DNA from 3 places in the Eionea flava genome. Region 2 is predicted to be linked to each of the others. Evidence: riboswitches for the same ligand, from Rfam matches in the RefSeq annotation. Region 2 holds a riboswitch; each other region holds the start of a gene.
The links. A riboswitch is a leader RNA that binds a small molecule or an ion and turns the genes downstream of it on or off. The one in region 2 is predicted to bind cobalamin.
Positions count from the first base shown of each region.

Region 1: it holds a riboswitch for cobalamin, as region 2 does, so the genes downstream of both, ACZ5O6_RS10930 (ATP-binding protein) here and ACZ5O6_RS00875 (energy-coupling factor ABC transporter permease) in region 2, are expected to answer to the same signal.
Region 3: it holds a riboswitch for cobalamin, as region 2 does, so the genes downstream of both, cobW (cobalamin biosynthesis protein CobW) here and ACZ5O6_RS00875 (energy-coupling factor ABC transporter permease) in region 2, are expected to answer to the same signal.

Region 1 is NZ_AP036018.1:2,518,744-2,529,846, reverse strand. Features, by position in the region: gene ACZ5O6_RS10945 (YqiA/YcfP family alpha/beta fold hydrolase) at 1-199, shown strand, start outside; gene parE (DNA topoisomerase IV subunit B) at 208-2,094, shown strand; gene ACZ5O6_RS10935 (sirohydrochlorin chelatase) at 2,142-3,302, shown strand; cobalamin riboswitch at 3,464-3,734, shown strand; gene ACZ5O6_RS10930 (ATP-binding protein) at 3,886-5,736, shown strand; gene cobO (cob(I)yrinic acid a,c-diamide adenosyltransferase) at 5,869-6,459, shown strand; gene ACZ5O6_RS10920 (cobyrinate a,c-diamide synthase) at 6,459-7,805, shown strand; gene ACZ5O6_RS10915 (hypothetical protein) at 7,884-8,630, shown strand; gene ACZ5O6_RS10910 (cobalt-precorrin-5B (C(1))-methyltransferase) at 8,677-9,828, shown strand; gene ACZ5O6_RS10905 (precorrin-6A/cobalt-precorrin-6A reductase) at 9,825-10,625, shown strand; gene ACZ5O6_RS10900 (precorrin-8X methylmutase) at 10,913-11,103, shown strand, end outside.
Region 2 is NZ_AP036018.1:182,018-193,120, forward strand. Features, by position in the region: gene ACZ5O6_RS00870 (DMT family transporter) at 137-1,114, shown strand; gene ACZ5O6_RS00875 (energy-coupling factor ABC transporter permease) at 1,210-1,887, opposite strand; cobalamin riboswitch at 1,926-2,073, opposite strand; gene ACZ5O6_RS00880 (putative Ig domain-containing protein) at 2,640-9,698, shown strand; tRNA gene ACZ5O6_RS00885 (tRNA-Phe) at 10,033-10,108, opposite strand; gene ACZ5O6_RS00890 (oxidative damage protection protein) at 10,247-10,519, opposite strand; gene mutY (A/G-specific adenine glycosylase) at 10,640-11,103, opposite strand, start outside.
Region 3 is NZ_AP036018.1:2,499,883-2,510,985, reverse strand. Features, by position in the region: gene bluB (5,6-dimethylbenzimidazole synthase) at 112-759, opposite strand; gene ACZ5O6_RS10865 (aminotransferase class I/II-fold pyridoxal phosphate-dependent enzyme) at 759-1,904, opposite strand; gene ACZ5O6_RS10860 (cobyric acid synthase) at 1,930-3,441, opposite strand; gene cobN (cobaltochelatase subunit CobN) at 3,447-7,565, opposite strand; gene cobW (cobalamin biosynthesis protein CobW) at 7,587-8,699, opposite strand; cobalamin riboswitch at 8,982-9,182, opposite strand; gene ACZ5O6_RS10845 (DUF2750 domain-containing protein) at 9,267-9,635, shown strand; gene ACZ5O6_RS10840 (siderophore-interacting protein) at 9,723-10,499, shown strand; gene ACZ5O6_RS10835 (helix-turn-helix domain-containing protein) at 11,075-11,103, shown strand, end outside.

The sequences.
Region 1 (11,103 bases), 470 kb from region 2:
CATTATTCAGCACACAGCCGCTTATTGGTTGCTTGTTCAGACAGGCGATGAAACCCTTGATTACCGTTTAGCCGTTGAAAAGTATCGACAGTGTCGACAAACCATCGAGCCCGGTGGTGACCACAGCTTTCAAGGTTTTGAGCGATTCTATGCTGATATTATGATGTTTTTTGAAACTACCTACGACAGATTGAGATAAAAAAATACATGGCCAATTATTCCTCAGAAGATATTGAAGTTCTCACGGGTTTAGATCCAGTCAAAAAGCGCCCCGGTATGTATACCGAGACCACACGCCCTAACCATCTTGCGCAAGAAGTTATTGATAATAGTGTGGATGAAGCATTAGCTGGGCACGCTAAAACTATTGAAGTGATTCTACATAAAAATCAGTCAATCACGGTGAGTGATGATGGGCGTGGTATGCCAGTGGATATGCATCCGGTACAAAAAAAACCGGGTGTCGAAGTGATTCTTTCCACGTTGCACGCAGGGGGTAAATTTTCTGATAAAAATTATGAGTTCTCCGGCGGTCTGCACGGCGTGGGGGTGAGTGTTGTTAATGCTCTGTCCCAAACCTTGTTAGTGACAATTAAACGCGAAGGCAAAGTGCACGAAATTGCTTTTTCTCATGGAGATAAAACCAAAGATTTACAGGTTGTCGGTGATTGCGGCAAGCGCAATACAGGCACTACCGTACACTTTCTTCCCGCGCCGGAATATTTTGATTCACCTAAGTTTTCAGTGTCTCGCCTGCGCCATGTGTTGCGCGCTAAAGCAGTACTATGCCCCGGATTAAAAGTAATATTTACTAACGAGCAAACGGCCGAATCGGACGAATGGTTCTATGAAGATGGCTTAACCGATTATCTAAGTGATGCAACCCGAGGCTGGGATGTGTTACCGCTCGCGCCGTTCACCGGCAGCTTTAGCGGACGCTCAGAAGCTGCCGATTGGGCGGTGCAATGGCTCCCCAATGGCGGCGAAGTCACACAAGAAAGTTACGTCAATCTTATTCCTACCGCGCAAGGTGGTACGCATGTCAATGGTTTGCGTACCGGCTTATTGGATGCCATGCGAGAGTATTGCGAATTTAGAAGTCTATTGCCAAGAGGGGTGAAATTAGCGCCCGATGATATTTGGGTGAGTTGTTGTTTTGTGCTTAGTTCCAAGTTGGGTGATCCGCAATTTTCAGGTCAAACTAAAGAGCGCTTGTCATCTCGCGAAGCAGCGGCGTTTGTTTCCGGTGTTGCAAAAGATGCATTCAGCTTGTGGTTAAATCAGCATACCGAAGATGGCGATAAACTGGCCGACTTTTGTATTAGTAATGCGCAAAAACGCGTCCGTTCTAGCAAAAAAGTGGCACGTAAAAAAATTACGCAAGGGCCAGCTTTGCCGGGTAAGCTCGCGGACTGTTCTAGTGCAGAGCCAGAACGCGGTGAGCTGTTTTTAGTGGAAGGTGATTCGGCGGGTGGTTCGGCTAAGCAAGCACGTAGCCGAGAGTTTCAAGCGATCATGCCGCTTCGTGGAAAAATCTTAAATACATGGGAAGTTGATAGCGCCGATATTCTTGCTAGCCAAGAAGTGCATGATATTTCTGTTGCTTTAGGGATTGACCCCGGTGTCGATAATTTGGAAAAGCTGCGGTACCACAAAGTGTGTATTTTGGCGGATGCGGACTCGGATGGGCTGCATATTGCAACCTTGTTATGCGCACTCTTTTTGCGGCATTTTCCCGCATTGGTTAATAACGGTCATATTTTTGTGGCTATGCCACCATTGTTTCGTATCGATATCGGTAATGATGTTTACTACGCTCTCGATGAGTCAGAAAAGCAGGGCATCATCGATCGTATAGCGGCAGAAAAGAAAAAAGGGAAAGTAAATGTGCAGCGCTTTAAAGGCTTGGGTGAAATGAATCCTCTGCAACTACGAGAAACTACCATGGACCCTGATACCCGTCGCTTAGTGCAATTATCAGTTGATTCTGAAGACAGTGCGCACCAAATGTTGGATATGTTACTTGCGAAAAAGCGCGCAGCCGATCGTAAGTCGTGGTTAGAAAGCAGTGGTAACTTAGCCGATGTGGGTTAAGAAAATTTTCTGACAATACTATTTAAACAATAAACAGTTGGTTTTATATGAATATTGATAATCTTCCCGCTGATGCGGGAATCTTAATTTGTGGGCACGGTAGTCGTGCCAAAATTGCCGAAGAAGAATTTAGTTTATTGGCCAAGGGGCTACGCGCTCGCGTGCCCGGATTACATGTCGAGTATGGTTTTTTAGAATATTCAGCGCCGAATATTCATATGGCTTTAGACCGTTTAGTGGCGCAGGGTGTCAAAACCATTTACGCAGTGCCGGGTATGTTATTTGCGGCAACGCATGCACAAAACGATATTCCCTCTGTATTAACCACTTATCAAGATAAGCATCCCGGTCTGACTATCGAGTATGGTCGAGAATTAGGTTTGCATGAGGAGATGATCGAAGCTTTTCAGGCGCGTATTTTGGGCGCAATGGGTTATCAAGAGGCGCCAGCGGCTGGTGAATTATATGACACGATGTTGGTCGTCGTAGGGCGAGGCACGTCGGTGACGGCAGCCAATGCCGAAGCGGCTAAGCTAACGCGTACCGTGTGTGAGAATCTAGGATTTGGTTGGGCAGAAACGGTGTATTCCGGCGTGACCTATCCATCGGTTGGTCGCGGTTTAGAAATGGCGATTAAGCTGGGCTACAAAAAAATTGTCGTTGCGCCTTATTTCTTATTTGGTGGCCGTCTTATTGATCGCATCATGGGGTATGTGGATAAAGTGGCGAGTGAAACTCCCGATGTGCAATTTATGCGAGCCGATTATTTACGTGATCAATCACATGTGATTAATACATTTATTGAAAGAATAGAAGAAACTATTGCAGGCCAGCCGTCAGCATCGGGTCAATTGAGTTTGATGGAAGACTTTAAAGCGCGCCTCGCGCGTGGCGAAGTGGATGTTCATCATCATCATGCCGAATTTAAACCGGATACGGATAATAGCGGTGAGGCGGTGAATGAGCATACACATTCGCATAATCACGCGCACTCTCATTCTCATGAGCACTCGCATGGGCATGATCACTCTCATGGACATAGCCATGCGCCGTATAAGCATATTGCGCATCCGAATGGGCCGCGAACGATGATCAATGAAAATATTTGTTGCTGCTTTATGCGGCAATTCCCTCAGCACATTATTGATGAAGAAAAAGCAATAAAGGTTGAGTTGCCTGGTACACCCGCGTGCAAGCGCTCGCGCTAGCCCCCTCAAAAGTTCAGCGCTGCGATGGTCTATTTAAGGCTTACGTAGCGTTTTTGATGCTTTCTTTGTCGCTCGTAATACATCAATAACAATCATATGCGCCGTTGTTTATTTGCTGTTACAATCGACGCAACGATTCTAGGTGCTTACTTATCTGGTGTGTCTTTTTTACGTAATAAGGCACATGAGTTTAAGGGAGATAATCGGGAAGAATAGAGTGTTTTAGTGTTAAACAGTGAAACGCTATCTATCGCTGCCCCCGCATCGGTCAAGAAAACACATAACAACTCGTTCTGTACCACTGAATATTGGGCTGCAATAGCACTTTGTTTGGGAAGGGGCAGGGTGTAGTGCCAAGGCTTATTCTTTTCTAAGATTGCGCTTTGACAGTTTTCTTATAGCCCGAATACCGGCCTAGTCTTTCACTTCGTATGCACGGTGGGTGCATCAACAAGGTTACATTATGTTCTGTATTATTCATATCAAACGGGCCGTGTGCCCTGCTTTGCGTTTTATCAGATGTCTATCGAACCGGTGGCCTCTCATTTTTTCTTCTGCAATAAGCTACTAACAGGGTAAAGCGATGACTCATTCCTCTCCTTCGCTGTCTCGATTGCAATTCCCTTTTAGTGCGGTGACAGGGCAATCGACGTTTAAATTGGCGTTAATTTTAGCGGCGATCAACCCTCGCATAGGCGGTGTATTGATTAGCGGCCCACGTGGTTCAGCCAAGTCTACGTTAGCACGAGCAATGACCAATTTATTGCCTATCGACAGTCCGCTCAGCGGAAAAGAAGAGGGTAGTTCTGCCCCGTTTGTGACATTGCCATTGGGTGCAGCAGAAGAAAGTGTTATTGGTGCCGTTAATTTAGAGCAAGTACTGCAAGAGAAACAATTTGTATTCCAAGAGGGTTTGCTGGCGAAAGCGCATCGAGGTATTTTGTATGTTGATGAGGTGAATTTATTGCCTGATCATTTGGTCGATTTATTGCTAGATGTGTCTGCAACAGGGGTTAATGTTGTTGAGCGTGAAGGTGTGAGCCATACCCATGATGCGCGTTTTATGTTGTTGGGAACAATGAACCCTGATGAGGGGGAGCTGCGACCACAACTACAAGATCGTTTTGGTTTGGCTGTCAATTTAACACAGCCGTATTCTGTTAAAGAGCGCGTATGCATTGTTCAACAACGAGAACAATTTGATAATGATCCGTCTGCTTTTATTGCGCAATATGAGCAAGCGCAAAGGGATTTACGTTCACAGATCGCGCAAGCAAGAGTGCGTTTAGCGCAAGTGAGTTGCTCGGAACAGTGGCGAGAAAAAATAGCAACGCGATGCTTGGAAGAAAATGTGGATGGGGTGCGTGCTGACATCGTGTGGTGTCGTGCTGCAATGGCACACGCGGCTTGGGAACAAAGAGATACTGTCGCAGAATCAGACATCGCAGCGGTCGAAGAGTTGGTGTTAGCGCACCGTCGACAAGCGCCGTCGAATACACCGCCTAGTTCTCCGCCTTCGACTAAGCCACCGTCGAGTTCGCCTTATTCAAGACCGCCAGAAAAAGATAACGCATCGAAAAATTTTCAGCCAGACGCTTCTCAAACGCAAAACTCTCATCATCAAAACGAGAGCAATCATTCAGATCAAGTAGAGAATGCTGCGGGTGATTGGGGGGGGATGGATGCTGAGGTTCGGCAATCATTGGTACAGGCTGATGACAGTGTAGTAGAAAAAATCAGATCGCTTTACGGTACTCTTTTTGTTACCAGCAATCATGTGCCCGTATCCACAAAACGTTCTCTTGCCGGTCGACAAAAAGGCCATAGCCAAGGGTGGCGTCAACGAACGCATCGCCAGCCGTTGCAAACGCTGAATAATATTCACTGGCTTTCAACCTTGCTTGCCAATGTTGGCCGTTGGCCTTTACGCTGCCTTCGCTATCGTCCTCAGCGCACGAGTCAATCGACATTGCATTTATGTTTACTCGATACCTCCGCATCAACATTACAAAATGACGGTGTTGATCAAGCAAAATCTGCACTATTGAGTATCTCTCAAAATATCTATGCCCGCAGAGAGCAATTAATGGTCATGGGCTTTGGCAACCAGAGAGTCGATGTGTTGCTGCCTCAACGCCGGGCGCCAAAAGCATTGCAGCAATGGTTTGATACCTTATCTGTTGGCGGCGGTACGCCTTTGCGTGATGCAATTTTTCAGGCTTATCAATTTCAACAACGCCAGCAGCAATGTTTTCCAGATCAAAAGATAGTGACTTACATTGTGACTGATGGGCGAACATCGCAAGCCATTGATGATTTGAGATTATTAGGTGAAGTGGTTGTCATTGATATTGAAACGTCTGCGGTAAAACGTGGTAAAGCAGAAAAAATGGCCCATGCATTACAGGGGCATTATTTATCTTTGGCGGCCTAACATTGTTGTGCATCAATGTGTTGTTGCCCAATGAATGGTTAAAACATAGAAGGAAGTTTTTGACTGTGCGACTAATTTTTAAGGTGTTAGCCGTTAAGCCGATTCTTACATTATTTTAAAAAGTAAAAAAATATGAGCGATAATCATCAAGAAAAAATGAAAAAACGCAAAGCGGTTATGGATAATAAAATTGCCAAGGCGACCGAAGAGCGTGGAGTACTTATTTTATTAAAGGGTAATGGTAAAGGGAAAAGTAGCTCGGCATTTGGCACTATGTTACGTTCGGTTGGACATGGTAAACGCTGTGCAGTGATCCAGTTTATTAAAGGTCGCACCGAAACGGGTGAATATAAATTTTTTAAAGGCCATCCTCAAGTTGATTGGCATATTATGGGGCATGGCTTTACGTGGGAAACACAAGATAAAGAAAAAGATATTGAAGCTGCTCAACAGGCATGGGCTGTAGCAGAACAATTATTGCAAGATGAGCGGTACGATATGCTCGTTTTTGATGAAATGAGCTATATGTTTAAGTACGGTTACCTCGATGTTGAGCCGGTAGTTAGTGCTTTACAGTCGCGTCCTAAGGATCAGACAGTGATTATTACCGGACGCACTATGGCTTTACCTCTACAAGATATTGCCGACACTATTTCGGTGGTGCAAGACGAGCGCCATGCGTTTCGTTTAGGTGTTAAAGCGCAAGCGGGAATTGAATTTTAATGTCGCTTAATGCTCAAGCTAAACCTGTCACTTGCCCCGCTTTATTTTTAGCGGCTCCCGCATCAGGACAAGGTAAAACGACAATAACCGCTGCATTAGCACGATGCCTGCGTCGAGCGGGTAAGCAAGTTCATGTGTTTAAAACCGGCCCCGATTATCTAGATCCTCAAATTCTTGAACAGGCATCGGGCCACCCGGTAAAACCATTAGACTTATGGATGGCGGGTGATGATTGGTGTCAGCAGCAATTATATTTGGCAGCACAACAAGCCGATATTATTTTAATTGAAGGTGCCATGGGCATGTTCGATGGTGAACCATCCAGCGCTGACTTAGCGGCGCGCTTTTCTATTCCTATCGCGATCGTGATGGATGTTAAAGGGATGGCGCAAACGGCTGCGGCCATCGTCGCAGGCTTAGCAGCGTTTCGTGATGATATTACCATTGCAGGCTTACTGGCGAACAATTGTGGCTCTGATCGCCACCGCGAGCTTATCGAATTTGCATTGCCTGACCATATTCCTTTATTAGCACACTTAGCTCGATCGGATGCCGTCGCATTGCCAGAGCGACATTTAGGATTAGTACAGGCTGAAGAAGTAGCAGAAGAGCTAGAACAACGATTTGAAGCTGGCGCTGATTGGTTAGAGAGCGCCGGTGTACATGCATTATGCGATCGTTTATCACCTGTTACCTTTTCCCCTGTCGACTCGCTTTCGGTAGAACCGGCATCGGTGTCTCAGCAAGCATTAACGGGTAAGACAATCGCAGTTGCAAAAGATACGGCGTTTAGTTTTATTTACCCGTCAAATATTGCGCTACTCGAATCGATGGGCGCAGAGATTGTGTTCTTTTCTCCGCTAAACGACGACGCTTTGCCGCAGGCCGATGCTTTATGGTTACCGGGTGGTTACCCGGAGTTACATGCAAAACAATTGTCTGAAAATATAGCCATGAAGCAGTCCATTCATGCGTTTTTTGCGGCCAATAAACCCGTTTTGGCGGAATGCGGTGGATTCCTCTATTGTCTCGAAAGTCTCACCGATCTTAATGATATGGCATACCCCATGGTGCATTTGTTAGATGGACATGGAGCTATGCGTGGTAAACGTGGTTGTCAGGGAATGCAAACCGCCCCGTTACCCGAAGGTGAGCTACGCGGCCACGCACATCATCGTTCACGCAGTAGTGATACGCCACCACCCATAGCGCATGGTAAACGCCAGCGCCACCCTGCACCGGGCGAAGCTATTTATCGTCACGGTAGTTTAACGGCGACGTATTTGCATCTGTTTTTTATATCAAATCCCGATGCGATTGCGCAGTTATTTTTGGGTTCTCAATAAGTAAGATAATGCATTTTTTTGTAAAACCGCTCAATGCTATTAGCCATTGACTATCACGAATGATTAAAGGACATGTCAATGTTTGAATTATTTTCGCCGCTCGCCACCGATCTATGGCCCTTGTTATTGTTAGGTCTAGGCTTGGGGTTATTGCACTCACTAGAAGCTGATCACGTAATGGCGGTTTCTTTATTGAACAATCAAAACCCAAGTTTACGGCGCACTCTCTCTTTCGCTTTTTATTGGGCCTTAGGTCATGGTGGCGTACTGTTATGTGGCGGCTTATTGTTGCTAGGTATTGGCGTATCAATACCTGATAGTCTGTCTTTTGTCGCCGAAGTATCTGTTGCGCTGTTGCTCATTGGCTTGGGTGTTTACTTAATATGGCAGTTAGCGGTGCGTCGTGTGCGTATTGGTCAACATCGCCATGGTGATATTGTACATACGCACCTGTATACCGATGAACATGATACCGACGAGCATGATATCAGTGAGCATGACGATGCCTTTTCTGCTAGTGATGCAGCGCATAAACATTCGGTTCATCAGCCCATGATGGTGGGTATTTTTCATGGGTTGGCTGGTAGTGCGCCTGCACTAGCGCTAATTCCCGCTGTTGCATCGGGGCAGTTACTGGTGGGTATGGCCTATCTCTTATTATTTTCATTCGGCGTTATTATTTCGATGGTCGTTTTTGGTATTGGCTTTACTTACATTCAAGGTCTGTTGTACCGCCGCTATCAAACATTGTTTCAGTATGCTCGAGGTTTGTTAGCATTAGGCGCTATTGTGGCGGGTAGTGCGCTATTATTACGCACCCTATAGTTCGCTCTTGGCTTGTACCGGGAGCGGGTGCACTTGAGAATACAGCATGTGGAACGAAAGCAGCGAAGATAACAAACCACTACGTACAGGTCTGACCACTGGTGCGTGTGCTACTGCCTGTGCGACTGCTGGGGCACATTATTTGTTATCGGCGTCTGCTCAGCATCCGCAAGGTAACGCTCCGCAATTGCCAAACCCTGTGAGTATTACTCTGCCTAAAGGTAAAACCGTTGAACTTAATGTCGCGGCTGACTTTACGCGTCGCGATGGTGCCAAAGATGATGTATCGGTAGTGGTGACGACGGTAAAAGATGCGGGAGATGATCCGGATGTCACTCACGGAGCCACGGTTTTTGTCGCATTACGCTTGTTACCTGCTGCCGACATTGTTTTTGCGGCCGCAGAGGGTGTAGGCACCGTGACTAAAGCGGGCTTGGCATTGGCAGTGGGCGAGCCAGCGATTAATCCTGTGCCACGTCAGATGATGCTGCAACACTTGCACGCGGTAGCAGAAGACTACCAATACGCGGGTGGATTTCATGTCGCCGTGGGCGTTGAAAATGGAGAAGTACTCGCTCAAAAAACCATGAACCCACGGTTGGGGATATTGGGCGGTTTATCTATTTTGGGCACAACCGGTATTGTTCGCCCCTTTTCCTGTGCTGCATGGATTGCGTCAATTTATCAGGGGATGGATGTTGCTGAAGCAAATGGTTTAGATCATTTAGTGGCGACGACGGGTAATGCTAGTGAGTTAGCCATTAAACAGTATTACGAAACACATCATCAACCACTGCATGATATGGCGCTTATCGAAATGGGGGATTTTGCTGGGGCGGTATTAAAACACTGTAAGCAGGTGAATATTCAGCGCTTAACGATTTGTGGTGGGCTAGGAAAAATCAGTAAGCTAGCCAATGGCCATATGGACCTAAATAGCCGCGTGTCGGCTATCGATTTTTCACACCTTGCTATGGTGGCAGAGTCCTTGGGTGCGAGTGGCGACTTATTGCATAACATTGCACAAGCAAATACCAGTGTTGAAGTGATGCAGCTTTGTGATCAAGAAAATATTGCGATCGCCGATCGTCTATGCGAGTTGGCTCTAGCGGTTGCTCGAAAAAAAGTGCCTAAGCATATTGCCATTGATATTCGTGCAATAGATAGAAAAGGCCAGTTTGTTGGGCAAGCAGTATGAACACCATATTACTGTTAGGCGGTACCGCCGACGCACGGCAATTAACGTCGCGTTTGCATTACTATTTTTCACAGAGTAATGGAAAAAATAAGCCGCGCATTATTTATAGCGTGGCTGGTTTAGTGCGCACACCCGATGTGCCTTGTGAGGTATTAGTGGGAGGGTTTTCTGCTATTGGTGGTTTGGCGTGTTACGTAAAGCAGCAAGCGGTTGATATGATTGTTGATGTGACTCACCCTTACGCTGAAAAAATGACAAGCACTGCTATGCATGTCGCGGAAAAAACCAATATATATTACATGCGTTTTCATCGTACGCAGTGGCAAGCAATGGAAGGTGATCAATGGATAACGGCACAGCGATGGCCTGATGTGTTGACGGCCGTTAAGTCTTTCTCGTCATTGTTTTTAACTGCCGGGCAATTAACGCAAGACCAAGTTAATCACTTGCATCAGCAAAATAAACAGCAGCGCCAATTGTTGCGCACAGCGGTTAAACCCAAGATTGTATTGCCGCCATCTATGGTATGGATAAAGGCGATTGGCCCATTCAATACAGATGCTGAACATGAAATTTTTCAACAGTATTCGATCGATTGTTTAGTCAGTAAAAATAGCGGTGGTGATGCAACGGCTGCAAAATTACATGTTGCGCGTGAATGCCGTGTACCCGTTGTTATGTTGGCAAGACCGCCAGCAGAAGCGTTTAATACGGTTAAACATAAACGGTTTGATAATATAGACGCTTGCGAGCAGGCGATACTGAATCAAGTTCAGCATGACGAAAGCACGAATTAGGTTCAACATGACTTGAGTGCGAATCAAGATTTAGCATGACGAAAATATGCATTAAGGTCAACGTGACAAGAAATTTTTTGATGAAAATATATTACGAATGTTCCAAAAATTTTTACGCCGTCATTCTGGCGAAAGCCAGAATCCATTAGCTCCGGAAATAAGTGCCGAATCAAGTCCAGTATGGTGATGATTAGTCGCCATTACTTGTTAATAAAATATTTTACTCAGTAAAATTCTAGAGAAGTTATATCAAAAATATCATGTCGAATGATTTAATAAATACGCCTATGAGCAATTATGAAATAAACCCACAAGCCATTGAGACAGACAGCTTTCGGCAAATTCGTGAGTTAACTGCTCTCGATACGTTTGATCGTGAGCAACAACAAGTCGTTATGCGCATAGTGCATAGCCTTGGGTTTCCTGCGGTTGCTGAGCAGGTGCGTTTTAGCGAGCAAGCGTGTGCGCAAGGTATTGC
Region 2 (11,103 bases):
GACATCAATCATTTAGAAATTTCTAAATAAGTCTTCTGCTGTTGAAACCAAATAATAAAACGGTCTTTTTTGACGGTTATTCTACTAATAGCTGAACAAATAGTTCAGTTATTAATATTCAGCATAGGGATTATTTATGCCAGTTTGGTTTTATATATTTTTAGGTGTGGTGGTTAATTGTCTATGGGGAACGGCTTTTTTAATTCCTCATTATTTAAGCGATATCAATCCCATTGCTATTTCTATGGGACGCTATCTTGTCTATGGTTTGGTTTCCCTTTTTCTTGCTCTTTTTACGCTTAAAAAACTGCGGCAATTAACGGTTAGGCAGTGGCGTTATGCTTTTCTTTTTGCTTTTCTTGGTAATGTTGGATATTACCTTTGTATGGCGCTAAGTGTGCATTATGGTGGTATCACAACAGCCGCGTTGGTTGAAGGTGTAACTCCGTTAATGATGATTTTGGCGGGTTGCATTTTTGCCAAAAGTAACGATAAGGATTTTGGTTTTCAGTCACTGCTATTACCTTTTTTGATGGTGCTGACAGGCGTGGTATTGTTAAAACAATCGTATGTGCCTCAAGGTGTACATGCCGCCACTGATTATTCTTGGTATTTGGGTTTTTTCTTTGCGATTGCAGCGCTATTACTTTGGGTATGGTATGCGTTTTCTAACGCTGGTTTTATGAAGGAAAATCCAGAAGTTTCTGCAAGTACTTGGTCTGTCGCTATCGGTGTTGGATGTTTTTTTCAAGCAGTATTAGGAGCTACCGTATTTTCTTTACTTTCGGAAGGCTCACTTGTTCGCGTAGGAGCCTCTCTAGCTACGCCAATCATGAGTTTGGTAGCTGCTTGTTTATTTTTGGGCGTTATTGTTTCATGGTTAGCAACGGTATGGTGGAATCAAGTCTCACGGCATATACCCATCATGATCATCGGGCCGCTATGTGTATTCGAAACCTTGTCCAGTTTGTTTTATGGCTATTTGAATGATCAACGGCTGCCGGGCATGGGTGAAATATTGGCAATATTCTTAATGGTAGGCGGTGTGTTGTTGAGTATGTTAGTGATGTCGGGTAGCTTGAAAAAGCCAGCGCTTGTATTGCAGGAAGGGTAATTAAGGAATCCCTGAGAGATTTATTGATAGCGATATGTCTGGTGATCGTCGCGCTACAATATCGAGTACTTTAAAGTAGAGCGACGATAAAAGAATTACGCTGAATGGTATAAGCGTGAATTAACGCTGCGGCTATTGCTAAGTTGATTAATCGTTTTTGCGCCAGCCAACACTGCAAGGTCAACAATAGGCTCGATTAACACGACTAGCATGTATGCAGCGCCAAACGTACTAACAGCGACTAAGTTTTCAGCGCCAAAGCCTTGACCATAAAGCGCCCAAAATACAACCCACGCAACAATACCGCCTTGATACATTAGCGATAATTTAAGTACTTGGGAATAAGCTAAGTCTTTGTAGGCGACATTGCTTGGGATAATTTTTTTAGCAATCATCGACATGGCAAATAATGGCACTAGCAGTGTGGTGACATTAACGGTGTAGTTCGGCATATCGAAAGGAGCAAAAAATATACCTTGTGCGAGTAAACCTAATGCTAAGCCGATGGCGGCAGGTACCGCGCCAAATAAAAGAAATAAGGTTGATCCAAGGATAAGGTGTACTTCAGATACGCCCACTGGATGATGTGGTAGTACTTCAAAAAACATCAATACGGCAATACTTGCTAAGAATACTCTCGCGACTAAAGAAAATAGTCCTTGCTGCTTTACGGTATTCATTACTTGCGATGCGGTATATCCAAGAACAGCCGCTGCTGTTCCATAGCTTAATACCATTTTTGCGCCTTCAACAACGCCAACTTCAATATGCATAATAGTCATCCTCTACGTATTGCACCCACCGTGCAACTAGAAATAAAAAGCGTTAGGCCGGTCTCCAGACTCTTGTTTGTCGTTTAATTATTTGCGACTAACAATTACTGTTGCGGGGGCAGCAGTCGATTTGCACGACTTTCCCGTTTCATTTGCAGGGCAAACACCTAGCACCGTCGAAGCGGATTGTAGCATGTGAAATCGAATGAGGGAGCAATAAAGCCCATACATAATTGTTTGTTAAGCATGCGCTTGTCGATATGTTGCCTTTACTTTTTGAGGTGACGTAGCGTCATTAAGTTGGAAATAGGTTGGATAGGTATGTAATGAGAAATTATCAGATACAAAAGTCAGCTAACGGAGTCATGGTTGTATTGTTGAGGTGCTCATGTATCAGGCCTAAAATTTGTCGAAGCACGCTCATAAGCTTACGGTAGATAAAAATACAGGGTGAGTTAAATCAGAGGTTATTGTTCAAAACAGGCCCGTATCGCTATTTCAACCCCCATTTATCCTAATAGTAAAAGTTTCCTATCTTTGTTAAAGCCGTTACGCCAATGTATTTTTTCTTGGATGGTATAGGCGCTGGCTATGACGAAGAGGTATAAAGTTTGAGCTTGAGTCGCTGAAAATCTACTCGTTGTATTATGGTGGTGCTTTTGTAAAGGCTCGTTATATCCGTGTTGAAATTGTTTTACGATAATTTTATAGTGGTGAGATAAATAATAAACAAATAACGACAGGGATTAGCCATGCGCCATCAAATATTTGTCATATCATTCAGCTTTTTATGTCTTTTTATTTCTAATAACACTTTTTCTGCAGATTACCCACCTAATATTGACTACGGCTCTGCTGGCGATGTTTTAGCTAAGCGAGGCGGAGATCGTGGCCGCACTTCAATTTTAAGTATTTCAGGCCCCTTACTCATCAATAATCCGCAAGAATCTGGTTCATCATCTGTTGGTATTGTTCCTGATTTCACTGATTCAGCATGGGACTTATCTGATCTAACTAATCCCACGCTTGTTGCAGAGCACAATTGTTTTGAGGGTACTTGTTACAGGGGAGCTGGAGTTCATTCTCATGCACATTTTACCCGCTATGACAATGAAGCCGCTTATGTGTCTGTTGGCCGTAATTTCCGGTTTGGTACAGGTGGTTGGCTACGTTACAACTATCAAGGTGAAACGGTTGAAGATAGCTTGTCATTTGGTGAACCGCCATGGGGGTTGCCAAACTGGGCGTACAGCAATCTAACGTCTCCATATCATACAGAGGATTATTGGCAATATCTTTTTGCTCCTTCTGAGCAATATTCTATCCGAGAGCATGGCTGGAGTGATGCACAAGTGTACGCCGAATGGGATCATATTGGTCTTACTGGTACCACAGGCTTCCCTATTTTTTCTGGTAATTTTTTGATTTTTGCTTCAGATCAGCAACAGACAGGTATGTCTATTTATGATATTTCGGGTATGCATCAGGGGCAGCTGCCGCGACTGGTTAGTCACTATAACCCAGAGTTAGTTAACCCCAACGGTAACATAGAGCGTTTGGGCGGTTACTGGGTTGAACCTTATGGTGCGAATAAGATTGTATGGTCAGCTCGAATAAAAGGAGCTACTCCCCGTCGCGAATTTCCTTCATTATTTATGGTGGATTTTACCGATCCAGCTAACCCTTTTCTCAGTTGTGAAATTTACTTTGATCAAGATAAAAATGATCCGTCAGATGGTAATGCTCGCAGTAATCCGATGTATGTGAACTTTCAGGATCGCTATGCCTTTGTGGATCATTTTAAGGTGGATTTAGATGCTTGCGAGAATGCTTATCGTGACGATCAGCATATTGATCAGCAGGAGTTGGTTAATATTATTGATGTATTAGATGGTTTTAGCCACGCTTGTGATTCAAGCCAATATTTTCGTCCATTAGGTCAGGTGGGTGCATTTGGCGGTGCTGATCGTTTCGAGACCCAAATGATTATTGAATACACCGGTGGTACGATGATCGAAGGCGCTTGGCATCGTGTAGGCCGCGATGGTGAATATGGTTGGGGCTTTCATGTAGGGCGGACAGTTGATGAGGGTATTTCAGCGATATTTAATGTTGATATTCAGGTCGGTGATATTATCGAGTCTAACGGTAATGTTTATACTATTACGGATGTTTATATTGATGAGCGCGTTAATGAGCAGGGCATGTGCTTTATTGTCACCAGCGATGCTCCTGATACTATCCCACCGTATGTCTCTGGCCATCGCCCACTCGCCAATGAAGCGAATGTGCCAGTGGATACCTTTATTCACTTCCATATTCCTGAAACTCTACGTAGTGATACCTTAGCGGGTGCGGTAACGGTAACCAATACTCGTACGAATGAAACAATTACATTTGATATGCTTTCTAGCCACACGGGCACCGTCTCTATTTTTCCTGATAATGATTTAACTTTCGGTGATGAATATCGTGTTGATATCGCCGGTGTTGTTCAGGATTACATGGGCAACATGATGGAGCCTTATTCCTTTAGTTTCACCACGGGAGAAAGTCAATATCAAGCGATTGATATTAAACCGGTTGAGCCTGCACCTTCAACGGAGAATCCCTTTGTCGCTAATCATTCGGGCAATTTAGCTTGTGAAGCTAATGATGGTTTTGATTTAGCGTGGGCGGTGAACCCTCATAACGATACAGTAAGTATGCTGCGTGCCACGATTGATCCGAGTACTTTTACTGTAACGACAGAAACGTTTGACAGTGTGATTGTGCAGGCTGGTGGTAAGCCGTCATCGGTGACACGAACGGCTAACTGGTTGGCGGTAACTTACAGTGATTTAGATGTTATTCGTTTTTATCATGTTGATGATTCCGGCACTACCGCAAGCGAATCCTCTTGGGAAGTTGAGTTTGACTACGGAGCCAATCCGGTAGCTTCTGTCGCCCATGATGGCATGTTGTATGTGTCCCTTTATAACAGTGGCCAAATTGCGAAAATTGATATTGCTGAGCAACAGTTGATTTCGACGTTAACGGTAGGGGATAAGCCTAAGGCTATGGCTCTCACCAGTGATGGTTCGCGTTTGCTGGTAACCCGTTTTATTTCTGACAAAGAGTATGGTGAGGTTTACGATATTGCCACTGCAGGCAATATGGCATTTCGTGATCCTTTGCAGCCCGAGATTCGAGTGAATAAAGTATTAGTGCCAGATGACCTTGATCATGGCAGTGGAGTGCCTAATTACTTACGCAGTATCGTGATTAGCCCTGATGACCAAACGGCTTACATTTCGGCAAATAAGGCTAATGTTGAACGCGGTCAGTTTTTAAATAACCTATCACTCGATGATGACAATACCATTCGTCCAATGATTGCGATATTGGATTTGGTCAATCATCAGGATAGTAATATAGACCCAACAACTCAGGAGGGTACTATTGACTTAGATAATGCTGCAGACCCTTCTGGTATGACGATTCTTCCTGATGGAGTTACCCGAGTGCATGCATTGCAGGGGAATAATGTGATTGCATTTGTGAATCAAAATAATAACATTTATCGTGCAAGCACAGGCGCAGCTCCGCAGAGTCTTTGTGCCACGCCTCGTAATTTATACGTGAAAAATTTTACGGATCGTACTGTGACCCGCTTGGATATTGCGGATCATATGTACTACGGTACGCAACCGCGTGTTGAGGAAACATTAATCACCGTGCTTCCAGAAAATGATACGCTTGCTGCAGAAGAGTTGCGTGGTTTGCAAGTCTTCTATCATGCCCGCGTTCCTGATATTTCTCCTGAGGGTTATATGAGTTGTGCCTCTTGCCATGATGATGGTGGCCACGATGGTATGACATGGGACCTTACACATATGGGTGAAGGCTTGCGTAATACCATTTCTCTACGTGGTAGTAGTGGTACTCGTTTTGGTAATTTGCACTGGTCGTCTAACTTTGATGAAGTGCAAGATTTCGAAGCACAGCTTGAACATCTCAATCGTGCTGAGGGTTTGATTGAAGGTCTTACTTTTACTAATGATGTATCGCCATTGAGTGAAACTACAAGTGGTATTTCACCTGACCTAGATGCCTTGGCTGCTTATGTTAGCAGCTTACAAAAAGACAGCGTATTGCGTTCACCTTATAGTAGTAACGGTGCTTTACCCCCGTTAGTGAAGCAGGGTCGTGTATTGTTTGAAGAAAAGGGCTGTCGTGACTGTCACACGGGAGCGGCGTATCGTGATGGTTTAAATCATGATGTAGGGACAATTACGGCAGCATCAGGCCAGCGATTAGGTTTTGCTTTAACTGAAATTCGTACACCTACTTTAGTTGAACTGTGGGATAGTGCGCCGTATTTGCACGATGGTAGTGCCCCAACATTAGAGTCAGTACTGCAAAATACTTCTCACACTTCTACAACATTTACCGAATATGAAAGTGATGCGATAGTGGCTTTCCTGCGTAGTTTAGATCGCCGTTATTATATACACGACGAAGGTGAGCAAAATACTAGCCCTGTGCTTAATACTTCGTTGAGTGATCATAGCGTTGAGGAAAGTAAACCTATTCATATTGCTTTACCTGACAATCTATTTAGTGATGCGGATAATGATCCATTATTGATTACCGCCAGTTTAGTCGGTGGTAGCGAGTTACCTTCATGGTTATCATTTGACGTCGCTAATAATGTCTTTATCGGTGAGCCTCTGGCGTCTTCGGTTGGTTCGTATGATATTACTGTGTCGGCTCGTGACGGTCAGGGCGCGCAGGTCAGCGATGATTTTACGCTTGTTGTTGCGACAGATTGGATATTCTGTGCCAACGAGGGAGGAACATGCACGGTACCTGCTGAGGCTACGGTGCGTTATGGTGCGAGCGATAGTTACTCTTACCAGCATTATGTGCAGAGCGAAGTGGGTTGTAATAATCTTGTATTTGGTGACCCTAAAAAATGGACGTTCAAACACTGTGAATATAAGCCAACATCTTCTACTGAGGGCAATGTGCCCCCGGTAATAAACCTGAATATAAGTAGTCAGGTGATGGATGCTAATCAGTCGTTTGAATTGGTGTTGCCCGCTAATACGTTTGTCGATGCGGATAATGACCCTCTATCTATTAGCGCATCATTAGTTGATGGGGAGAATTTGCCAGGCTGGTTGACCTTTGATAAAGCCGATAGTCGTCTTAGTGGTACTCCATTGGTAGGGGATGCCGGTGATTTAACTGTGCGACTAACAGCAGATGATGGTCGTGGCGGAGTAGTAAATGGTGATTTTCTATTGAGAGTTACTGACTGGGTGTTCTGTGCTTATGAGGGACAAACTTGTGAGGTACCTGCTACAGCGACGGTTCGTTATGGTATCGCCGGTTTCTATAACACACTAACTGCTGTTGATAATTCTGTAGCCTGTCGTAATGATACATTCGGCGACCCAATTTTTGGGCAGCCTAAGCAGTGCCATTACCGTTTGGCTACAGAAGGTAATAGTTCCCCAGTCTTGAATGCTTTGATTTCGGATCAAGCGACATTGGTCAAGACGGCGTTTGAATTCGTATTGGCTACTGATACATTCGTTGATAGTGATAATGACCCTTTGTCACTAATGGCAACACTTGCAGGTGGTGTCGATTTACCCTCTTGGCTTCGTTTTGATAGTGCTAATCGCCGTTTTATTGGCACGCCATCCGTAAATGATGTGGCGACGCTAAGTATTTGGATAACAGCGGATGATGGTAGGGGTGGCATTGTAAGTGATGAGTTCGTACTAGAGGTTGTTGTGCCATCTAGTGATTGGGTTTTCTGCGCAAATGAGGGGCAAAGCTGTGTGGTTCCAGAAACAGCGACTGTCCGCTATGGTGCGGCTGATTCGTACAACACGTTGACTAGTATTGAAGGTTCTTTAAATTGCAATAATAGTGTATTCGGTGACCCGATTTTCGGAGTGTATAAACAATGTCAATATCGCTTGGCTTTTGGAAATAATGCGCCAACGTTGAATGCCCCAGTTGCAGACCAAATCACTTCAGTCGATTCAGTATTTGAATTTGTGTTAGCTGCAGACACTTTTGTAGATAGTGATAATGACCCACTATTATTAAGTGCGGCACTGGTAAATGGTTCAGGCTTGCCAGAGTGGTTGACCTTTGATAGTGCTAATCGTCGCTTTAGTGGTACTCCAGCAGTAAATGATATAGCGACTTTGGTGGTGCGTGTAACGGCGGATGATAGTCTTGGCGGGATTGTCAGTGATGAGTTTGTTTTGGAGGTAGAAAAAAATACATCGACAATGTATGTGATGATCTTTAAAGAATCGGACTCTGATAACCCTAATGATGCGTATCTCCATTTAGCGGAAGTTGAAGCTTATGATGCATCGAATAACCCGCTAGTATTTACGAATGCTACGATGATCAATGACTATGGTGCCGAGTATTCAGCGGATAAAGCCATTGATGGGAATACCCGTGGTAACCTGAGTGGTCAAGGTGACCCTATTGCTCATACAGGTACCGGTAATGGTAATGTGTGGTGGCAGGGTGAATTGGAATTAGCGCCAGAGCAAACGATTGAGGCTGTCAAATTATATAATCGCAGTGATAATAATTTAGCGCGAACAAAGGAGCTGCATATATTAATTTTAGAGGAAGACTTAAGTGGCGTAGCTGATTTGACCTTGGTGCAGGCACAAGAGGTAGCTATATCCCAAATTTATGTGGAAACTCCAGTGACGGCGGGTAGCTTAGGTGGTTCAACTTATGCCATCCCATCAAGCACTGTTGAAGATGAAAATGTTTTCCATGTCATGGTTTTTAAAGAGTCAGATTCTGATAACCCTAATGATGCGTATCTTCATTTAGCAGAAGTTGAAGCTTATGACGCATCGAATAACCAACTTAAATTTACTGATGCAAAGATGGTTAATCAGTTTGGCGATGAGTATTCCGCGGATAAGGCGATTGATGGGAACACTCGTGGTGATTTGAATGGTCAGGGTGACCCCATTGCTCATACAGGTACAGGTAATGGTAATGTGTGGTGGCAAGCTCAATTGGAGTTGGAGCCAGGGCAAATGATCGATACCGTCAAATTATATAATCGCAGTGATAACAGTTTGAGACGAACGAAAGAACTCCATATCTTAATTTTACAGGAAGATTTAAGTGGTGTAGCTGATTTAACCTTGGCGCAAGCGCAAGCGAGTGCTGTATCTCAGGTTTATGTTGAAAGTCCAGTGGTGGCGGGTAATTTAGGTGGTTCAACTTATGCTATGTCGTCAGATGCTATGGAAGATGAAAACATTTTCCATGTCATGGTTTTTAAGGAATCAGACTCTGTTAACCCCAACGATGCGTATCTTCATCTGGCTGAAGTTGAGGCTTATGATGTGTTAAATAATCAGCTCGTATTTACTCATGCAACGATGATTAATCATTTTGGTATTGAGTATTCGGCAGAAAAAGCGATTGATGGTAATACGCGTGGTGATCTGAATGGTCAAGGTGACCCTATTGCTCATACAGGTACCGGTAATGGTAATGTGTGGTGGCAGGGTGAATTGAAGTTGGAGTCGGGGCAAGCGATCGATACTGTCAAATTATATAATCGCAGCGATAACAGCTTGGGGCGAACAAAAGAACTTCATATTTTAATTTTAAAAGAAGATTTAAGTATTGTGGCGGATTTAACCTTGGCTCAGGCGCAAGCGAACGCTATATCTCAGGTTTATGTCGAAGACCCAGTAGTCGCTGGTAGCTTAGGTGGTTCAAGTTATACCATACCATTACATACCGTTGTGGATTAACATACTTTTCATGTCATGTTTCTTAAGGTATTAAATTCTAATAACTCTAGCGATGTGTCTCTTAACTTGAGGGAAGTCGAAGCGCATGACGCTTCGACTAGTTAGCCGGTTAATCCCAAGCAGTAACTGGGCGCTCAAATATCAGGTGAATTTCCAAAACATATTTATCTTAGCGAATCGAGTATTGGCCGGTTAAAAAGTGATGTGTTGGAGTGGCTGGAAAAGAGAAAATCGTAACGGCTACCAAAATGAGAAACTAGCACCAAAACTGACACCAAATCATATTTTTCATTATTGGGATTTTATGAAAACAGGCTGGAGGCCTTATGATGAATGGTGCCCGGACTCGGAATCGAACCAAGGACACGAGGATTTTCAATCCTCTGCTCTACCAACTGAGCTATCCGGGCTTCGCTGCAACAGAAGGCTCCAAAGGGTGGATGCCGTTGCTTAGAAAGGCGCGTATTAAACCTGCTCTTGCGCGTTGAGTCAAGGGAAAAACCACGAGTGGCGATGATTTTATTTTGAGTTTGCTTTTGGTAGCGGCATCAGTCGCTTGGCGGGACATATCCTTCTGCTTGCTCGTAGTCTTCGTTATTGAAAAACTTCTCACGTTGCTCTGCAAGGTAAGTGCGTGCACCCATATCCATCATGTTGAGCTGCTTCTCATTAATGAGCATTGTTTGATGTTGCATCCATTCGCCCCATGCTTGTTGGGATATATTATCAAACACGTCCTGCCCTACCTTGCCCGGTAGTGGGGGAGTGGTTAAGCCCGGCAGTTCTTTTTGATACTTCTTGCAAATCACCATGCGAGACATTGAGAAAACCTCAGTAATTGATTGTGTTCTATGATGCAAAAACGAGCCGTCGTGCTATGGCTAGCTTCTTTAAGGCAGCAGTTTACCAAGCCCGCAGACTGGCGGATAGGCCAATTAAAGTTATTTAGCTTCCAGTGTTAATTGGGGGATAAGTTTAGCGACTGGCGCAGGTAAACCGATGCTACCTAGTTGTTCTTGGGTGAACCAGCTGCGTTGGTTGTCGCTGCGAACCCCTCGGCTTGATGGTGTTTGTGGTAAATCAACTAATATGGGGTGAATGTCTAAATGATAATGGCTAAAGGTATGACGAAATACCGACAAAGGCTCTATTTTTGCCGTTGGCGGATAGTGGGTTTTAACCGAGCAGGCTTTAATAGAGGCGCTTTCGTTTCCGGATAAGCTTTCAGGGTCGACCGTTATTTCTGGAAAACTCCATAAGCCCCCCCAAATACCTTGCTGTGGCCGTTGTTCCAAGCATAATTGCCCATCAGGGCTTCGCTCAATAATCCATCGTACTTGTTTTACGGGAAGCGCTTTTTTTGGTTTCTTATGAGGAAACATTGTTTCCTGTTGCGCTTTGTGGG
Region 3 (11,103 bases), 490 kb from region 2:
AGTGTTGAATTTGGTAGGCTTTTTCGTTATTTTTTTACAAATGAGCTTTTTTCAACTGTCTGTTTTTTTTCATGAAAAAAACTAATGTTGTATTTTTTTATAAATTTATTTTTAGTATTTCCATGTGTTTTCGCAAATGAATTCATTGAGAGGGCGTTCATTTGCCCACTTTTCTTCTACTAGCATGGGCTTTTCATAGAATTGATCGACATGGCCGATGCATAAAATGGCAATAGGATGGCTATCGTTAGGCATGCTGAGCAAGTGTTTTAGAGTCTTAGGTTCAAATAATGATACCCAGCCCATGCCAATACCTTCAGCACGCGCAGTTAACCACATGTTTTGTATGGCACAAGACAGCGAGGCTAAATCCATTTCGGGTAGCGTACGTCGTCCAAAAATATGTTCTTCGCGCTTATCGGGTAGTGCGGCGATAACAATATCAGAGCATTGTAAAATCCCTTCCACTTTTAATCGCAAGAATTCATCTTTTTTTTCACCTAAGGCATTCGCAGTTAATTGCCTTTCAGTGTCGACAAGTTGGTGAATTTTTTTTCTTAATTCAAAGTTGGTGATGTGAATAAAACGCCACGGTTGCATTAAGCCAACACTGGGGGCGAGATGTGCAGCGGAAAGGATGGTGTTAAAACAGTCGCGATCAATCATTTCTTTGTTGAAATGGCGAATATCACGTCGCTCACGCATGACTTTGTTGATAGTCGCTTTTTCACTATCGCTATAGCTATGTGGTGATCGCATTATGATAACACTCCATGAATATTTAATAGGCTGTTTAATGATTGCGATAGCTTATTGGTTGCGAATGCATCATTTTTGGATATTCTTCCCACACGTAATATCGCATTGCTGCTATTGTCTTTTTTTGAAAAAAGTACGGGAGCTGTGTTGGTTATTTTTTCTGGTTGTTTATCAAATAAAACGACACGTGTTAGCACTCCGTGTTGTGCTAGGTGTTGGTTAATGGTCAGCGCTTTATCTGTAGACATAAAGTAACTGGAAAATAAGTCGCTATGTACAATTTTTTCACTTATTTGTGTTAATGGTTGGCAGTATTGTTGTGTATGCAAGGCATTATCGTTGATGATTTTTATCATGCGTTGCTGCCACGGGGTGTCGTTGAGTGCAGCAATCGCTAATGCCTGAGCGGGGCCATTGACTTGCCATATGCCAATAGCCTCTTGTAACGATTGAATTAATGATGAACAAGCAAAAACAAAGCCGAGACGAATGCCTGCTAAGCCAAAAAATTTTCCAAAAGAGCGTAATACAATAATATTACTGGGAAGTGATTCGGTGAGCACGCTATTTTCGGGAGTGCTATCAATAAAGGCTTCGTCAATAATTATATAGGCTGAGCGGTCTATTTTTTTTGCCCATTCGATTAGCTGTAATTTATTAAACACCACACCGCTAGGATTATTCGGATTAATAATAACAAGATGCTGTCGCTTATTTTTTTCGATGGATCTCTCAATAAACTCCGTAGAAATAGATAAGGTTTCAGCAGGATAGTTGATAATCGTTGAATGATTTTTTTGCCAATGTGAACGGTGTTCTTGATAACCAATATCGGGTATTAAAACAGGGTGATCGGTTAATAAATGCGGCAATGTTTGAATGGCTACTTGTGTACCCGCAACGGCGAGCAGTGAGTTTTTTAGCTGGTTTGGTAAATAATAGTTTTGTGCCGCCGTATAAAAATCATGGCTAATATAAGGCAGTCGACAATAGTCATTAATGTTTACACTATCGATAGGATAGTGTTCAGGATTAATGCCGGTCGACAAATCAACCCATTGATCAATAGGAATGTGGTAGCGCATAGATGCACTGACAATATCGCCGCCATGTAAGGGTAGGTCGCTTTCTTTCTTATTGTTCATAAAATATTGGGTTAACACTTTTTTGTTAAGGCAGTGAGTTGCTGCCTTTTAGTAATTGATAAATAGTCTCAATAGGTAATTCTGCTTCAACGGCATCTGCTAGCCGATTAATTTCTTGCTCTCTAAAGTCTTGGTAGCAAAATGTGGTATCGGTTTTTCCTCCACCCCAACGAATAATATGATTCAAGAAATCATCGCTATCAAATAAACCGTGTAAATAGCTGCCTATCACGGTGTTATCCGAGTTGCATGCACCATCCATAAACGGTTGCTTAGTGTCTTTTTCGATTAAAGAGAACAGCGGCGTTGCGGTTGATTCGCCGGTTGTGATGCCAGCATGAATTTCGTATCCGCTTACGGTCGTATTTTTTTCATTCTCAGACGCTGGGCATAAATATCCAGTGACGTTACGTAGCGTTTTATTGTCGAGTAGTGTTGTTTCTATATCCAGTAAGCCCAGCCCCTGTGTTGACCCTGCGGTTGATTCGATCGCGTCTGGATCATGTACCCAATGGCCTAGTATTTGGTAGCCACCACAAATGCCAATGACTTTCCAGCCTAAACGATGGTGACGTTGAATAATGGCTTCCCATCCGCTGTCTTTCAGCCATTGCAAATCACCGCGCACATTTTTACTACCCGGCAATACTAGAAGGTCTGCGCCAGAAAATTCCTTCGGATCTTTTAGTAATTGGCAAAAAATAGAGGGGTGATGAATGAGCGCATCGAAATCTGTATGGTTACTGGTGCGAGGATAAATGGGGACAACAACATGTAATTGTTCTTGGCTGTGTTGAGTCGATGTTGTTTTTTGGCTAATGCTATCTTCAGCTTCGATATGTAAATCATGCAAATAAGGAATGACCGCCAGTGTTGGTACGCCCGTTTTTTCTTGCAGCCAGTCTAAGCCCGGCGTGAGTAAATTTACATCGCCACGAAAACGGTTAATGATAAATCCCTTGACCCGTTTTTTTTCGCTATTACTGAGTAATGCATAGGTGCCATATAAGTGAGCAAATACACCGCCGCGATCAATATCAGCGACAATGATCACCGGACAGTCTATCGCCTCAGCAAATCCCATGTTGGCAATGTCATGCTCGCGTAAATTAATTTCGGCGGGGCTACCGGCACCTTCAATAATAATATATTGGTGTTTTTCACGTAACTGTTGGTGGGTGTCGATGACAGTGTTCAAAAGCTCAGGCTTATAACGGTGATATTCTTGAGCCTTCATATTGCCGATAGCCTTGCCGCGAATAATCACTTGTGCGCCCAGATCGCTATTGGGTTTTAGCAAAATAGGATTCATTAATATCGATGGGCTTAGGTAGCAGGCCTCTGCTTGTACTGCTTGCGCTCGGCCAATCTCACCACCATCGCTGGCTACCGCACTGTTCAGTGCCATATTTTGTGGTTTAAAGGGCGCAACCGATTGTTGATGCCTCGCTAAAATACGACAAATTGCGGTGACAATAATGCTTTTGCCCGCATCGGATGTTGTGCCTTGTACCATTAAGGAGAATGATTGTTTCATAGTGCTTACTGCGAAGGCGTCTCTTGTTGTGCATCGATATCTAGTAATAGATTTTGTAATTTTTCACCATAGCCGTTATCGTTTTCCCACAGGCCACGCTGTGTGGCTTCGAGCAAGCGTTCCGCCATTTCTTCAAGGGCGCTGGGGTTATTGGCTTCCATAAAGGCGCGGTTATCGGGATCGAAGACAAGGGCGTTTGCCACCTGCTCATATTGATAGTCGTCAATCATGTGAGTTGTGGCATCGTAGGCAAATAAATAATCCACGCTGGCGGCCATTTCAAAGGCACCTTTATAGCCGTGTTCACGCATGGCTTTAATCCATTTCGGGTTGAGCAGACGTGAGCGAATCACGCGATTTAGTTCTTCTTTTAGTGTACGAACAACGGGCTTGCTAGGGTTGGAATGATCGTTATGATAAACCGTTGGCGTTGTGCCTGATAGCGTTGTTACGGCGTTGGTCATGCCACCTTGAAATTGGTAATAGTCATCCGAGTCTAAAAGGTCATGTTCGCGGTTATCTTGATTGTGCGCAATCGTATCGATCTGCCGCAAGCGTTGTTCGAAGACGGCTTTGACTGCAACACCTTCGATGCCGCCACTGAGGCTATTCGGTGCGGATGGATGGTTGTCGGCATGTACATTGTGGTTAATCGAGCGGCCATAAGCATAACCCCCCCAGTTGATATAGGCTTCGGCTAAATCGTCAGCGTTTTCCCAGCAGCGCTCATCAATTAAGCCCTGCAAGCCTGCACCGTAAGCGCCGGGCTTGCTACCAAACACACGGTAGCTGGCATGACGTTGTGCGAGTGATGGCTCTGTTCCACCATCGATATAGTGTTGCTGATCTTTTTCAATATGTTGGCGAATGGTATTCGCTTGTGCCGGTTCGTCTAATTCGGCTAAGGCTAAAACAGCGGCATCAAATAGAGCGATCACATTGGGGAATGCATCACGGAAAAAACCGGACACGCGCAGTGTGACATCGACTCGCGGTCGGTTCATTAGCATGCTCGGCATAATTTCAAAATCGACAACTCTCTGGGAGCCTGCTGCCCATATCGGTTTAATCCCCATTAAGGCAAAAGCTTGTGCAATGTCGTCACCACCGGTACGCATGGTAGCGGTTCCCCATACGGATAAACCTAGCTGTTTGGGATAATCGCCATGTTCTTGTAGATGACGTTCAATGAGCGCCTGTGCTGATTGCTGTCCAATCGCCCATGCTGCAGGTGAAGGGATCGAGCGATTATCTACGGAGAAAAAATTACGTCCTGTTGGTAAGGTATCTAGACGTCCGCGTGTTGGTGCGCCGCTAGGGCCGGGGGGAATAAACTCTCCTTTTAAGCCATTAAGTAGAGCGCTGATTTCTTGCTCTGCACTTTTTTCTAAGGCAGATAATAATGTCGATTTTGCATAATCAAGCTGCAAAAAAGTAGTAGGAAGTGCCTGTGGCAGTGTTAATAGTAGCGCTTCAATCGTATCGGTGTCGTTAGTGTTGCCGGAGCTATCGGTATTAATGCTATGTGTATCGCCTAACACGTAATAACGAACACAGAGAGCGGCTAATATTTCCAAGCGTTCACGGGTGTCAGCACTGGTACGCCATGATTCACTCGATACGTTAGCCAGTAACGATGGTTTATCGCCAAGCCACGCGTCCACAGAGGCGGTTAATGGATCAAACAACTCACCGCTTTTATTAATCGATAAGGTCAGGTCGCGAACTAAGTTATGTAAAATTCCTTGGCTGTAGGCAGTCGAAACATGTTGTTGATGGATTTGTGAATTGACACTATCAGCCGTTGATGTACTGCGCGGTAAGCGCAATAAGGCAACCATCGTGTCTGTCAATTTTTCAGTATTAGGTAGCGCGCCGAGGATATGCAGGCCGTGACGAATTTGTGCTTCTTTAATATCGCATAAATAGGTATCAAGGCTGGATAAAACCGCTTGTTCATCATCTGCAGAGTTATCGGCTATGGGTAATTCTTCTCGCAGATGTGTATCGTTTACTAGGCGTAAAATTTCATTGCGTAGCCATTCTTCACGTCGCGTATCCATGCCTAAGGCTTGGTAATATTCATCAACTAAACCTTCGAGCTCGGCCATTGCGCCATAGGTGTCTGCGCGCGTCATGGGCGGCATAAGGTGATCGATAATAGCGGCGTGTGTGCGACGTTTTGCCTGTGCACCTTCACCGGGGTCATTCACGATAAAGGGATAAAAGTGTGGCATCGGCCCAAGTGCAATATCCGGCCAGCAGGTATCGGCCAGTGCGACGCCTTTGCCGGGTAGCCATTCTAGATTGCCATGTTTGCCCACATGTACAACCGCATCGACTTGATAGCAATGGCGTAACCAAAAATAAAAAGCGAGGTAACTATGGGGTGGGACGAGATCGGGGTCATGATAATTAGCGAGCAAATCTTGATTAAAACCACGAGCAGGCTGAATACCAATAAATGTTTCTCCAAGCCGAATACCCGCCAACATTATGCGCCCGTTACGATATTTAGGATCGCTCTCGGGGGTTCCCCAGCGCTCAACAACGGCTTGCTGGCAATCGTCAGGTAGTTTAGAAAAATAGTGTGCATAATCGCTAAGGCTCATGCTTTGCCAGCAAGGGCGCTGGTGCAGAGTATTGGGATTATTGGTTACTGCTCCCAGTAATTCGGTGATAAGTGCATTGCCATCGTTAGGGATATTGTCAATAGGGTAGCCGCTGGTTTTCAACGCATTAAGCAGAGCGATAGTTGAAGCCGGTGTGTCTAAGCCAACGCCGTTGCCAATGCGCCCATCTTTAGTGGGGTAGTTGGCTAAAATAAACGCGATGCGTTTTTCATTATTTTTTTTGGTGGCGAGCCTTGTGTAAGCCTGAGCCAGTTGTGCGACAAACTGTGCGCGTTCTTGATGCAGAGCATAACGTACGACTGAAATTTCACAGCGTTCAGAAAAATAAGCCTCGGCTTTAAAACTGATAGCGCGAGTAATAATGCGGCCATCCATTTCGGGTAATACAACTTGCATCGCAATGTCACGGCTGCGCAAACCTTGGCTATAAGAATGCCAGTCGTCGATCGTCGAGCTCGACAAAATGCATTGTAGTACGGGAATGTTACGATCAAAAGGAGAAGAAAATTGGCTGGGTTCTGATGATAAATCAGGGCTAGAAACGGTGTGACTCGCAAAACCGGTCGTGTTGATAATAAGGTGTGTTTGGCTGCGTGCTAACCAATCGTTAATAAGATTTAAGGATGCCGTATCTTTTAGCGAGTTAACCGCGATAGGTAGCGGACGTAAATTATATTCCGCCACCGTACTAATTAGCTTGTCAAACATAGTGGTGTTGGCTGACTGTAAATGACTTCGATAAAAAATGATGGCGCACACGGGGGTCGTGTTTTTTTCGGTTTGGTTTTCTTTAGGTTTGTCCCAATGATCCAGCCAATCATCGAATGTTAACCGCGGTGTGCTTTTTTTACTTGTGGGTATTGAAGAGCTTCGTGTTGAAGAACTTGGTATGGAAGTGCATGTCGTAGAAAATAGTTTGGTAGAAAAATAAAGGCTGCATCGTGGTAATGCACGAGGTTCTGCCCAATGATTTTCCCATTCATCCCCGGTTTTTATTAATTGGTCAGCTAAAAAATAGTAGAGGTGCTGAAGATTCGTTGTGCCGCCTTCACGTAAATATCGCCATACGTTAACTGATATATTTCTTTCGACCGTTGAGAGAGAAAATACTTGTTCGTCGGGTGTATCATCACCCGGGATAATAATAAGTTGGCGTTGGTGATCATGGTTTTTTTCTGTCGCCCACTGGCATAATTGCTCAACGCCATATTGCCAATAACTTTCACCGCCGAGCAGAGAAACAATGACGATTTTTGCATGATCAAGTACTTTGTCGCGATATAAATCTAGCGCGGCGGGCTTCAGTAATTGCATCCAATTGGCTAAGCGTACAGCAGGATAGTGAGGGGGCAGTGATTCAGCGACATTCGCTAAGCCTGCCAGCGTGCTATCGGCTGCCGATAAAAGAACAATGTCACCCGGGGATTGCCCAAGATCAATAATTCCTTCGTCGTCGGTAAACCCTCCGGGCTGTGCGGCTAATAAATGCAAAACAAATTTCCAGCGCTATGGCTATTTAGCATTTGTTACAGCACTAAGGGCCGGTAACAGTTCTGCGGTTATTATTTCTTTATTGATGGCTTTACCAATAAAAACCAGTTGTGTGTTACGCGCCTCGCCGCTTGCCCACGGTCGATCAAAGTGCGTATCAATACGTGTGCCAACCGCTTGTAAGACTTGTCGCATCGGTTTATTGGGAATGGCAATAAATCCTTTAGCGCGATAAATGCGGTATGTGTTGAGCAGGCGCTGCAAAATGGTTTGTAGTTTTTCACTATCCATCTCGCCTAAGGTGATCACAAACGAATCAAAATGGTCGTGTGCGTGATCATGATGTTCGCCGTGCGCATGGTGGTGATCATGATGATTGTGTACGTGCTCAATGCTATCTTCTGTAGCAGCCTCAATACCAATCAGCATATTTAGGGGGGCATCACCATGATTAATATAGGCGGTTTTTACACTGCTAGGTACTTTGTGTCCAATGATTGCATCAACCGTGCTGCGCTCACTGTCGGTGAGCAAATCATTTTTACTGACGACCACAAGGTCAGCGGCACTAAGCTGATCATCGAGTAGCTCTTGCAGGCTAGGATCATGATCTAAACTGTCGTCTTCTAAGCGTTGAGCCTGAACTTTATCGGTATCATGAGCAAATCGCCCGGCTGCAACAGCAGGGCCATCAATCACGGTAATAACTGCATCAACAGTACAGTGCTGTTTGATGTCGGGCCAATTAAAGGCTTGTACTAATGGTTTAGGTAAGGCGAGGCCGGAGGTTTCTATCAAAATGTGATCAATGTCATCGCGTCGCGCAACCAGTTCTTGCATGACAGGTAAAAACTCTTCTTCAACTGTGCAGCAAATGCAACCATTGGCGAGCTCATAAATGCCGTTGCTGTTATTATTTGCTGTGCTTGTTGCATCGCTGTCCTTATCGTCGTCTTCGCAGTCAAGAGGGCAGTTGCGTAATACATCGGCATCAATATCAAGTTCACCAAATTCATTAACAATAACGGCAATACGTTTGCCCTTAGCTTGCTTTAAGACATTAGATAGTAGCGTGGTTTTTCCGCTGCCTAAAAATCCAGTAACCACAGTGGCAGGTATTTTGTGTAATTGCATAACTATCTTCCTTCGATCATGGTGTGTTGTTGGTGATAGGCAGCGCTAACACTCTATCGGTGTCGCAACGCCATGTGCTTCGATGTTATATGCATAGAGGCACTTTAAATAAATGATGATTCGTTGGTGATAGGCAGGAGATAGCCGCTGTTTGTATGATTATTTTAGGCTTATATAAAATAATACATTATGTGTGAAAAATAGATGTAATAAACACATCTACTTGACGCAACGTCAACAAAGACTGCACGACTATAACCTTGATTGCACACCCCGACCATCAGGTTGTTCACGGTTATGGCAGGTCTACTGGCTTTAAGCTCAAATGCTAAAAAATACGGTTACTACCTTCCCAGACGTTCAAAAGTCCAGTGGTATTAACCAATAGCTTGCTTATTACAGTTGCGGGGACAGCTGCCAACGGGCATTCCCTATTAATCTCTTCGTTAATACATCACGAGAACCATAACCGAACGGCTATTGTAAATAAAATAGCCACAGAAGAGAATGCACTTAGGATGTATAATTGTTGCCCTACAAATAGTATTGATTAAAAGTGAGCGATGTATGTCTGAATTGACCAGTAATTATGAAGAAAACTATCACCTGTTTTTTGAAGAGGCGGTCAATACTGGCTGTGTGTGGGGCTTGCAGCATAGTGATGGTAGTTGGGCATTGTCAGCATCAGAGAAATACGCCGATGCAAGCGTGATGCCTTTTTGGTCACAGCCAGAGTTTGCTGCAGTACATGCGGGAGATGATTGGGCAGGACATGAGGCTGTGGCGATATCATTAGAAGAGTTTATGGATGATTGGCTAACAGGGATGCATAGCGATGTGGTACTTGTAGGCATTAATTGGAATGCTGAATTAGAAGGTGCAGAATACGAACCTTTAGATATCCTCCATGCTTTTGAAAGTGATTATTTGTCTTAGGCGTTTCTGGTTGCCTTAGGAATCTGAGGCTTACGCAAAAGTTTACTATTTTTTTACTACCCTTTTTGATTTTAAGGTGAATGAATTATGTCGCTTAGAGAGATACGTCGAATTTTTGTTAGTCGTAAACAGCTAATAAGCCCCAATATGTTAAGGATTGTTTTTTCGGGTGAAGATTTAGCTAGCTTTCCCGAAGACTTTGAGAGTGGGTATATTAAGTTACGATTTCTAATGAGTCAGAATGAAGTTTATCCAAGTGATAGTGGCGCGCTGGATGAAAAGGCGCGTGTGCGCTCTTACACTATTCGCCATTTTGATTTGGCTGTGCGAGAGCTAACGGTGGATTTTGCTTTACATGGCGATGAAGGCCCGGCCTCTTTTTGGGCGCAGCATTGTGCCATAGGTGATGAAATAACAATGGATGGCCCCGGTCCAGCCAAAATAATTTCTCATGATGCTGACTGGTTTTTTTTGGTGGGCGATATGACCGCTTTACCAGCGCTTAGTGTTAATCTTGAAAAATTGCCCGCGTCTGCAAAGGGGTATGTTGTCATCGAAGTGTTAAGTGAAGCTGATAAAATACTTCCATTGTTACCAAGCGGCATGCAGGTTCATTGGGTAATTAATTCTCATCCGTCATCTGATGAATGCTTGTTAGCTAACGCTGTTAAAGCGTTGCCGTGGCAACCGGGTAACGCTGCTGTTTGGGCGGCAACAGAGTTTGGCGTGATGAAGCAATTGAGAAAATATTTTAAGCACGAACAAGAGGTTGATAGTAAAAAGTTGTATATCAGTAGTTATTGGAAGTTAGGTGGAAGTGACGAAGAGCATAAAAAAGCAAAAAAAATGGATGCCGAAAAATAATAAAATCCGTACTTTTTATTACGGCGTACCTGTTAATTTTATAGTGTATAGGGTGATTTGTTCTAATCGTTAATAGGTGGTTGTCAGTAGCGGTATTAACACCAAAATATTACACAGTTATTTTGATTGGTAACAAATTTTCTTTGTAATGCAGCCAAGTTATAGCACAGTCATAATTTGTATTGAGAGATTTTAGTTGTGCTGCGGAAAGTAAGTGCCGCTTATGTGTCGATAAAAAATATAGGGTCTGTATTTTTTATTTGTCAAATGTACGCGAAAGTGCAACAGGTTGGTGCGTTTTGTGTTGTTTCTCTCGTTTTTGTTATATAACTACTTCCCAATATTCTTTAAAAGTATTAAAGAGTGATGCTGATTGTAATATTAAGTATTTTTTACTTGAAAGAGTGTGGTTTAACGTATTATCTTAACGTATGTAGAGATTGATCTTTTAAACTTTATTCATAGCTAAGGCGTCGTAAGATGGCTTAGTGAAGACTTAGAAAAACACGTCGTGCATTTTGCACCGTCATTCATACTCCGGAGAATGTTGTTTTTAATTCGTCAACATCACTATTATGATACAAAACAACGACATCTTAGCGCG